2 regions of the Psychrobacillus sp. NPDC058041 genome follow, and region 2 is predicted to be linked to the other one. Evidence: riboswitches for the same ligand, from Rfam matches in the RefSeq annotation. Region 2 holds a riboswitch; the other holds the start of a gene.

Region 1 (5,035 bases), on a different contig from region 2:
AGGGGCAATTCCCCACTTATTTACGAGTAAATCATAGGAACGTTCTGCGATTTCCAGCTTTCGTTCACGAGTAACAGCCATTCCCACTTCATCAATCGTTCCAACAACTACTGCTGCACCATATTTTTTAACAAGTGGCATAACAGCATCGAATCGTTCTTCTCCGTCTTCTAAGTTAATCGAGTTAATAATTGTTTTTCCTTGCGAATACTTCAATGCTTCTTCAATCACATTTTCATCAGTAGAATCAATGACAAGCGGCACTTTTACTTTTTTTACAACTTCTTTCATGAAATTTGTCATATCCGCTAGCTCATCGCGGTCTGGATTCGCAAGACAAATATCAATAACGTGCGCACCACCTTTTACTTGTGCACGTGCAATTTCTGAAGCTTCTTCAAATTTTTCTTCCACAATTAGTCTCTTGAACTTTCGTGAACCAATTACATTCGTACGCTCTCCTATAAGTAACGGGCGCATCGAATCATCATACAGTAACGGCTCGATTCCAGACACGACATGACCATGTACGTTTTCCGTTAGTTTCCGCGGCGCAATGCCTTTCACTGCTTCCCGAACTGCTCGAATATGTCGAGGAGTAGTTCCGCAACACCCACCCACAATATTTAACCAACCTTTTTCCGCAAAACCTTTTAATTTTTTCGAAAGTGATTCAGGAGATTCATGATAATGTCCTTCTTCATCGGGTAATCCTGCATTCGGATAACAGCTCACATATCCATCCGACAACTCGGAAAGGGATCGAATATGATCCGTCATAAATTCAGGCCCTGTTGCACAGTTAAGCCCCACTGAAAGTGGTTTAATATGTTCAATGGAAATGTAGAATGCTTCAATGCTTTGGCCAGCAAGTGTCGTACCCATTGGCTCGATTGTTCCTGAAATCATTATCGGAAGTTCTTTGCCTGTTTCGCTTAACGCTTTTTTTATTCCAATAGTTGCCGCCTTTACGTTCAACATATCTTGACTCGTTTCAAGTAAGATTACATCCGATCCGCCTTCGACTAAAGCTCTTGCTTGCACGTAAAAGTCATACGTTAATTCATCAAACGTAATACCGCCCGTAACAGATAATGTTTTGGTTGTCGGTCCAATTGCTCCTGCTACAAAACGTGGCCATTCAGGTGTAGAGAATGCAGCAGTGCAATTTTTGGCAATTTGCGCTGCTCGGAAATTAATTTCATATGCTTCGTTTCCAAGATCATATTCATTCAACACAACTGGCGTTCCGCCAAATGTATTTGTGCAAATGATATCAGCACCTGCCCCTAAATATTCACGATGAATTCGCTCGATGACATTTGGGTTCACAATGTTCAAATACTCATTACAACCTTCATATTCTTCCCCACCAAAATCTTCTGGAGAAAGATTCGCATTTTGTATCATCGTACCCATTGCACCATCAATAATAAGTATTCTATTTTGAAGCTGTTTTTCAATTAGATGTTTGGACATAGCTGGTTTCTCTCACTTTCTTTTCATCAATCTCTTTAATATGTTGAATTAATTCCAGTGACATATCACAACGGAAAAACGGCGTAATGATGTAAATTCCGTTAAATAATTCGGCTGCAGTATCAATCAGTTCTTTTGCAATTTGTATGCCTTCTGCTGTAGAACGCTCTTTATCTTCTCCACAAGCACGCATACGTTCGAGCACTTCATCTGATAATTTGATACCAGGCACTTCATTGTGCAAGAACTCCGAATTTCGACTGTTTGTCAGTGGCATAATACCGATGAAAATTGGTGTGGACAAATGTTTTGTTGCTTCATATATTTCTTGAATTTTTTCTTTTGTATAGACTGGTTGCGTGATGAAATAGTCAGCTCCGCACTCGATTTTTTTCTCTAGACGCTTTACTGCGCGATCGAGCACGCGAACGTTCGGATTGAATGCTGCTGCTACAGAGAAGTTTGCTTTTTTTCGAAGAGATTTTCCTGAAAATGAAATACCTTCATTTAACTGTTTAATTAATTGAAGTAATTCTAAACTCGATACGTCATAAACGCTTGTAGCTCCTGGAAAGTCTCCAATTTTTGTTGGATCTCCAGTTACTGCTAAAATATCATGAATTCCAAGCGCATCAAGACCCATTAAATGAGATTGCAAGCCAATTAAGTTGCGATCACGACAAGTAATATGTGCAAGTGGACGTATATTGTTTTGTAATTTCAGCATTGATCCCATTGCCATATTACTAATTCGCGGCGAGGCAAGTGAATTATCCGCCATTGTGACCGCATCAATTCCAGCAGCATATAGTTTTTCCGCTCCCTCTATGAAAGTGGTCGTGTCCAAATGACGCGGGGTATCCAGTTCCACAATAACTGTTCTTTCCGTTCTCGCTTTTTCATGTAGAGGTTTATTGATTGTTGGCTCTGGTTCTTGAATGATTATCTGCTTTTTAGGTGTGACTGTTTTATTTGTAATTGGTGGTAAGTTGGCAATTCTTTTTTTCACTGCTTCTATATGTTTTGGAGTAGTCCCACAACATCCACCTATCAGTCGAACACCCGCATCACGAAGATATAACGCTGCCCTCCCAAAATAATCCGCTTCCGATTCGTACACAATACGTCCATCCTCCATATCGAGCAAGCTCGCATTCGGATAAGCGGAAAGAAATGCTTTTTTAGGAAGTGTTACTCCCTCAAATGCTTGAATCGTATGATGCGGTCCGAGACGACAATTAACTCCAACGATATCTGCTCCTATTGATTCAAGCTGATGTAATGCATCATTTAGTGATAAGCCGTTTTGCAAAATTCCAGGTTCATGCATTGATACTTGAGCAATGATTGGTGTTTCCGTCATTTTACGTAAATGCGTGACCGATGCCATAAGCTCTTCAAAATCATAATAGGTTTCGAGTAGTAGCCCATCTGGGGTGCCGGATAAGAGGTGGCTAGCTTGTTGGTTAAGTGTTGCGATGATTTCATTCATAGAAGCATCACTCTTCCGAATACCACGTATCCCCCCAATCGTACCAAGCACAAATTGTTCACCTGGTGCAGCAGCTCTTTTTGCAATATGAATCGCCGCTTCATTGATTTCTTTCATTTGATTTTCTAATCCGTACCTTGCTAATTTAATCGCATTCGCACCGTATGTATTCGTTTGGATAATATCTGCTCCAGCGACAATATAATCTCGATGAATCTTCTCAATAATTTCAGGCTTTTGTATATTTAATTCCTCATTACAATAATCTATTCCATATGAATAAAGCAGTGTCCCCATTGCTCCGTCTGCAGTTAGCATATTAGTTTGTAGTTTCTCTAGTAATCCCATTCGCACTCTTCCTCTCTAAAATACAAAAAAAGCCTTCCATGAAAAGAAGGCTTTACGATTATGTAATATTCGTCCCTTCTCATCTTTCAGACTTATACAAGTCTGCTGGATTTAGCACCTGACCATTACGGCTGGTTGCTGAAGCGTCCTAGGGCCAGTCCCTCGGCTTCTCTTGATAAGAATTCACTATTCAGTTTTTTATGTTAGACATATAGTACCTTTATTGCACTAAAGCGTCAAGGCATGTTTTGAATTTTCTTGACACTTCGGGTGGGTCTATCAAGTATTCGACCGATGTTTGGTAGTTTTCGACCGATTATTTCACATATTCGACCGATGTTTACTATTATTCGACCGATTATCACTTAGATTCAACCGATAATGGCACTTATTCGACCGTTTCACGTTTTCCTTGATGCAATCTCTTTCCAATCCCACTTATAAATCGTATTTTTTGAATTGCCACTTGTTATTAAATTCATTGATTTTAAAACTCTCAATGCAGATTGTGGAGAATTTAAATGTAGAAATCTTTTGCATTGCCGATTATTAATGCTTTTCCCAACTAGCACAAACCACTCATAGATCGCTTTTTCATGGGCAAGTCGATCCACATGGCCGCAACGTAAACAGTTCCAGCCATTTTTCTTTTTTACCATTCCATGCACTTTACACTTCTCACAATATACACCAGTCAGAAGATCGTTTGGATTGATGCCCCACCTCTCGCACATTGGATATGGAAAATTAGATTGATGACTCGATACGATTCTTTCTGCTAATTTGTGCATCTCATTTACATCTAAGCACACTTTATCACGAACAATATTCCGCAAAAACACCGGTATTGTCTGATGGAGAATGCAGGTATATTTCGTAGATGGCTCCATAATCATTACTTTAGAATTCGTTAACACAATTACACCGTAGATAGGAATCTTTACCCCGTACAGTCGCAACCATTCATCGAACAAATATATATTTCGTTCAATCTGTACTTCTGGACTTTCAAATATATCTACTTTACCATCCTCATTTTCTCGCTCTAACTGGGAAGGATTCTGTTTAAAACGCAATTTCCCTCCTTTATTCTTACTCTCCAAAATCACTGCGAAATATTGGGTTAAAAACACTGTATCCATCTGAAACTTACCAAACGATTCCAAACTAACATCGTGGAGCACTACATATTGAAAAGGAAATGAGTACTTCTGGAATACCTCGTCCACACGAACTTCCCCATAAATCCCCGCCTTCGCCATATGCATTTTTGTATGAATCAATTCTTTCATCTCATGCATTTCGGGCAAACGGCGGTTCAACAACTGTAAACCAGTAAAACTATACTCGTCCGAACGCGTTTTTACTAACAATTAAACACCCCCTAACCGCATCGTATCATAAACATAAAATATGTAAATTACACTAAAGCATCGACAATTTCATTTTCTCTACAAAAAAAGGACCAAAAAAGAATTTTGGTCCTAAAAATGTATCTATAATAAAATTCTTCTAGAAATCATCTCTGCTGTTTCTTTTCCATTTTTAATACAAGCACCGATACCAACACCATAATAAGAACAGCCTGCAAGTATTACATTTGGTAGCTCAACAGATAATTTCTCATTTAATGATCTAATTGCTACGCCATGTTCTAAATGGTAATTTGGCATTTGGTCATTCCATTTCGTCACTTCCACAATTTTAGGTTCACCG
Region 2 (5,035 bases):
ATACCGATAAGTAACGTCGACACAAGTCCGACCATCGTTAACAGTCGGTTTCGATCACTAAAAAATTGACCTCTTCTAGATTCTTCGATCATTCCACTAATGAATGTTTGCCAACCAATATTGGCTACTGTATTCGGGACGCTAATGAAAGCAATAATCCCTAAAAAAGCCCATCTTTGGAGAGAGGGAGAAGGCAAAAAAACAACTAGTACAATCAACAAGAACATTAGTCGAGCGAGTAAAACAGACATTGCAACCAATTTCTTCTGAGCACGCGCCCGATTTAATAATATAGCTGCTGGAATTGTCATTAATAGTGCAATTAACGGAGGCAACGAACTAATTAATCCAACTTGATAATTAGTTGCTCCCAATATCGTAATTGCGAAGATTGGAAAAAAGTTATTGGAAAAATTAAGTGCTATAGTAGATGCCATTCCGTGGTAAATACTAATCTTTTCATTATACGGTCTCATTCTGTCAGCCCATTCAATAAATAATATAGGTTATGCTAGAATTATATACTTGCATGCACAGAAAACAAGTACTTCGAGACACAAAATTTATTAAATTTTGATAAATCGCTTTTTTGCGTAAACATACGTAACCGCAAGTGCAGTAACTAAAACTGCTCCTTTAATAATATCAAATGCATAATAAGGTAAATTTAAAATGGTTAAACCGTTAAGCAAAATGTGTTCATGATATCGCTCCTTTTTCTATACCCAATATTTTAGGAATGTTTTTATTGTATTCTGGATAAATGATTCCTTTTTCCGTAATAATTGCTGTAATATATTTGCCTGGTGTGACATCGAAAGCAGGATTAAATACTTTTGTATTTGGTGGAGCCACTTGCTTCCCTGCAACATGTGTTATTTCTTCTGCTGGACGCTCTTCAATCCGTATTTCCTTACCGTATTGAATCGTCAAATCAAAAGTAGAGGAAGGAGCAGCAACATAAAATGGAATGTTAAATGCATGTGCTAGTAAAGCTAAATTAAGTGTTCCAATTTTATTAGCTGTATCGCCGTTTGCCACGATTCGGTCTGCGCCAACAATAATTGCTTCAATACCTTTTGCACCGATTGTATGCGCAGCCATGCTATCTGTTATAAGTGTGACATCTACACCAGATTGCTGAAGTTCCCAAACGGTAAGTCGTGAACCTTGAAATACCGGTCTAGTTTCACAAGCGAATACCTGAAACTGTTTTCCTTGTTCGCTTCCTAGATGAAATGGGGCTAGTGCAGTTCCATATTTCGCGGTTGCAATGGATCCTGCGTTACAAATGGTCATAACTCTCGTATGGTTTCCAAGCAAAGACAGTGCAAATTCTCCAATATTTCGGCATGAAGCTTCATCTTCTTTGTAAATATTTACAGCTTCCTCTAAGAGACGATTTTTCGCTTCTTGTATAGTTACAGTCTGTTGAACAGTGCTACGTAAACGTTCTAAAGCCCAAACTAAATTGACTGCAGTAGGTCTTGAATCCCCTAAATACATGGCGTCTTTTTTTAGTTGTTCTTGAAATTCTTCCAACGTATTTGTTTCATAGTGCTGAGCTGCCTTAGCTAAACCGTATGCAGCTGTAATACCAATGGCAGGTGCACCTCTTACTTTTAATGTGATAATTGCGTCATACACATCTTTTAGAGTTTCTAGTGTTACATATTCAATTTCAAGCGGTAACTTCTGCTGATCTAAAATTCTTAGCTCCTCATTGTTCCACTCAATTGATAGCGGAATACTCATTTGTGGTTCTCCTCCAATAACGAGATTACTGCCTGAATAGAATGTAAATCATAACGTTTTAAAATAAGTGCCTCTCCTACTTGTAATGCTTGTTTTTTGAAATCAAGTCGTTGTTCTTCGTCTGCAATCGCATCCAAATCCTTTACATGAGCTAAACCAATTGTTCTTCGAATTAATTCACAACCAGCAAAACCAAGTGTATCGTGGAAAACTTTCTCCAAAACATATTCTTCAAATCCCTTCGTATTCTTATATGTTTCAATACCTTTTGATTTCCATAGGATAGAAAAATTCGATGAAAATACTTCCCAGGTTTGTTCGATATGTTGAACAATAGTATTTCGCGCTTCTGCTTCTCTAGTAATAGATTGAACGATTAAGTTTGCTAAAAATATCCCGATATCAAATCCAATAGGACCATAAAAAGCAAACTCAGGATCAATTACCTTCGTTTCTGTTTCACTAGCAAAAATACTTCCCGTATGTAAATCACCATGAAGCAAAGCTTCTGCTTCCGTCATAAAACTTCTCTTCAATTTTGCAACTTCAAGCTTTAAAATTTCATTGTTCCAAATTGCCTCAACCTCTGCTCTTAACGAAGGTTCAAAATCATTTGTTTCATGATCAAAAAATGGATCCGTAAAAATAAGCTCTTCCGTAATTTTACATAGCTCTGGGTTTGAAAACTCGGAAACTAACCTCTTTTTTTCAAATGGATGTAATGCAAAATCTGATGTGTGAAACAGTGTTTGAGCAAGATACTCACCAATATCCTTCGAGAGCTTTGGATAGGGTTCAAGTTGGATTAATCCTTCACGTGCAATTTTTAGATGGGATAGATCCTCCATAACTGTAATTGCAAGCTCTTCATCGGTAGCATATACAACTGGAACAAGATCCGCTGCAAATTCAAACTGTTTTTTTAACGCATTTGCTTCAATGATTGCACGCTTTAATGTGAGTGGCCAGCTTTCACCAACTACTTTTGCATATGGCAATGCCTGTTTGAGGATTAAACTTTTGTCACCGTTAGATTCCTTAATGTGAAATACATAATTCAAATTGCCGTCACCAATTTCACTGCAACTTAACTCAGCGTCTTCTGAGAAAAAGTTTAGTCCTTTTGCATATAAAATCGCACGCTCTTCAGTTAACGATTCATATTGTCTCTTCGTAGCTATTGTCATTGTTCTCTACCTTTCCCTTACAAAATAAAAAGCCTCTTTCCAAAGAAAGAGGCGCAGAATAAGAGAACTCTCGCCTCTTATCTTTCAGAAAGTTACCTTTCTGATGGAATTAGCACCGTGCCTTACGAGATTTTTCATCTCGGCGCGAAAAGCGCCCCGTCTCACAACGGTATTACGGTCGGTTGCTGGGCTTCATAGGGCCATTACCCTCTGCCTGCTCTTGATAAGAGTGCTGTTACATACAACTTTATGCTATTTGAAATGAATCCTAACATATTAAAAAAAGAACTGTCAATCTTTTTTTAATACAATAAACTTTCTAAAAACTGTATTGACAATTTTCTAAGAGCGTGAAATAATCGTAATTAATTTGACAATACAAAGTGAAACCAATTGAATAAATTATTCTTATTTAGAGCAGGTGGAGGGACAAGCCCTATGATACCCGGCAACCGGTCCGATTATTGGAAACGGTGCTAATTCTTGCAGTCATTTGACTGAGAAATAAGAAGTCGTTATACATTAACCTCTTCTTATTTGAAGAGGTTTTTATTTTATTTTAAAGGAATGTGATGACAAATGAGTGGAGTATCAGCTCTCTATCAGGTGTATGGGAAGCCAGGTTCTTTTGAAAAAAGAGCAGATGGTATTGCACTTGGTTTAACTATAGGATCTTGGACGGATTTACCATTGATAGAACAAGAACAATTAAAAAAACATAAAGGTCATGTTGTTTCGATTAATGAATTCGAACATACTTTTCATCCGCTAAAACCAGATCAAATCAAAGCTGAAATAAAAATTAACTATCCTAATGCAAACTTCTCAGCTGATTTACCTGCCATTTTAACGACTGTATTTGGCAAACTATCGCTAGATGGTGAAGTGAAGCTTCTAGATTTAGAATTTTCTCCAGAACTTTTAGATCAGTTTCCCGGACCAAGGTTTGGAATTGAAAGCATCCGTGACCAACTGGAAGTGTATAATCGTCCACTTATCATGAGTATATTCAAAGGAGTAATTGGTCGAGATATTCATTACTTAGCAGAACAGCTTCGACATCAAGCACTCGGTGGAGTCGATCTCGTCAAAGATGATGAAATCCTTTTTGAAAATCCACTCACTCCTTTTGAGAAACGGATTACAACTGCAAAAAAAGTATTGCAGGAAGTGTATGAAGAGACTGGACATCGGACTCTTTATGCTGTTAATTTATCTGGTCGAACATCCCAATTAAAAGCAAAAGCACAAAAAGCAAAGGAACTTGGGGCAGATGCTCTATTATTAAATGTTCATGCATATGGACTGGATGTACTTCAAGAGTTAGTAGAAGATGATAATATCCAACTGCCTTTTATGGCTCATCCTGCTTATAGTGGGGCATTCACTTCTTCCTCATTTTACGGGGTTGCAACTCCACTTCTACTTGGAAAATTGACACGATATGCGGGGGCAGATTTTTCGTTATTCCCTTCACCTTATGGAAGTGTTGCGCTTGAAAAAACAGCTGCACTTTCATTGGGCGAAGAATTGACGAAAATAAGTACAGTAAAACGAACTTTCCCTGTTCCATCTGCAGGTATTCATCCTGGTTTAGTCCCTCTATTAATCGAGGATTATGGATTTGATAGCATTATTAATGCTGGCGGAGGAGTACATGGTCATCCAGCCGGTGCAACAGGAGGAGGGCTAGCTTTTAGGCAAGCCGTGACGGCTGTACTTGAAGGAATCCCTCTTAAAGAAGCAGCACAACAATACTCCGAATTAAAAACAGCATTGGATTTATGGGGGTAAGAATATGAATAAGCTTGTTATCTTTTGTGACTTTGATGGCACTATTACGAACCAAGACAATATTATCTCTATCATGAAAAAATTTGCTCCTCCTGAATATTTGCCGATTAAGGAAAATATTTTAGGACAAAGACAGTCTATTCGTGAAGGTGTAGCAGAAATGTTTGATCTTTTGCCTGTTTCCTTAAAGGATCAGATCATTTCTTATTTGCTAGAACAAGCACAAATTCGAGATGGATTTGCTGAATTTGTTTCTTATACAAAAAAACACAATATACCACTTTATATAGTTAGCGGTG

What was found. A riboswitch is a leader RNA that binds a small molecule or an ion and turns the genes downstream of it on or off. The one in region 2 is predicted to bind S-adenosylmethionine.
Region 1: another riboswitch for S-adenosylmethionine. It lies ahead of ACFVR1_RS13970 (bifunctional homocysteine S-methyltransferase/methylenetetrahydrofolate reductase); the one in region 2 lies ahead of mtnK (S-methyl-5-thioribose kinase).

The regions. Positions count from the first base shown of each region.
Region 1 covers NZ_JBHVRO010000008.1:125,940-130,974, reverse strand. The annotation lists gene metH (methionine synthase) at 1-1,479, opposite strand, end outside; gene ACFVR1_RS13970 (bifunctional homocysteine S-methyltransferase/methylenetetrahydrofolate reductase) at 1,460-3,319, opposite strand; SAM riboswitch class I at 3,396-3,501, opposite strand; gene ACFVR1_RS13965 (nuclease-related domain-containing protein) at 3,721-4,692, opposite strand; gene ACFVR1_RS13960 (protoporphyrinogen oxidase) at 4,816-5,035, opposite strand, start outside.
Region 2 covers NZ_JBHVRO010000007.1:81,004-86,038, reverse strand. The annotation lists gene ACFVR1_RS12510 (MFS transporter) at 1-476, opposite strand, end outside; partial or broken gene ACFVR1_RS12505 (ABC transporter permease) at 567-695, opposite strand; gene mtnA (S-methyl-5-thioribose-1-phosphate isomerase) at 700-1,755, opposite strand; gene mtnK (S-methyl-5-thioribose kinase) at 1,752-2,942, opposite strand; SAM riboswitch class I at 3,017-3,172, opposite strand; SAM riboswitch class I at 3,348-3,453, shown strand; gene mtnW (2,3-diketo-5-methylthiopentyl-1-phosphate enolase) at 3,522-4,736, shown strand; gene ACFVR1_RS12485 (2-hydroxy-3-keto-5-methylthiopentenyl-1-phosphate phosphatase) at 4,741-5,035, shown strand, end outside.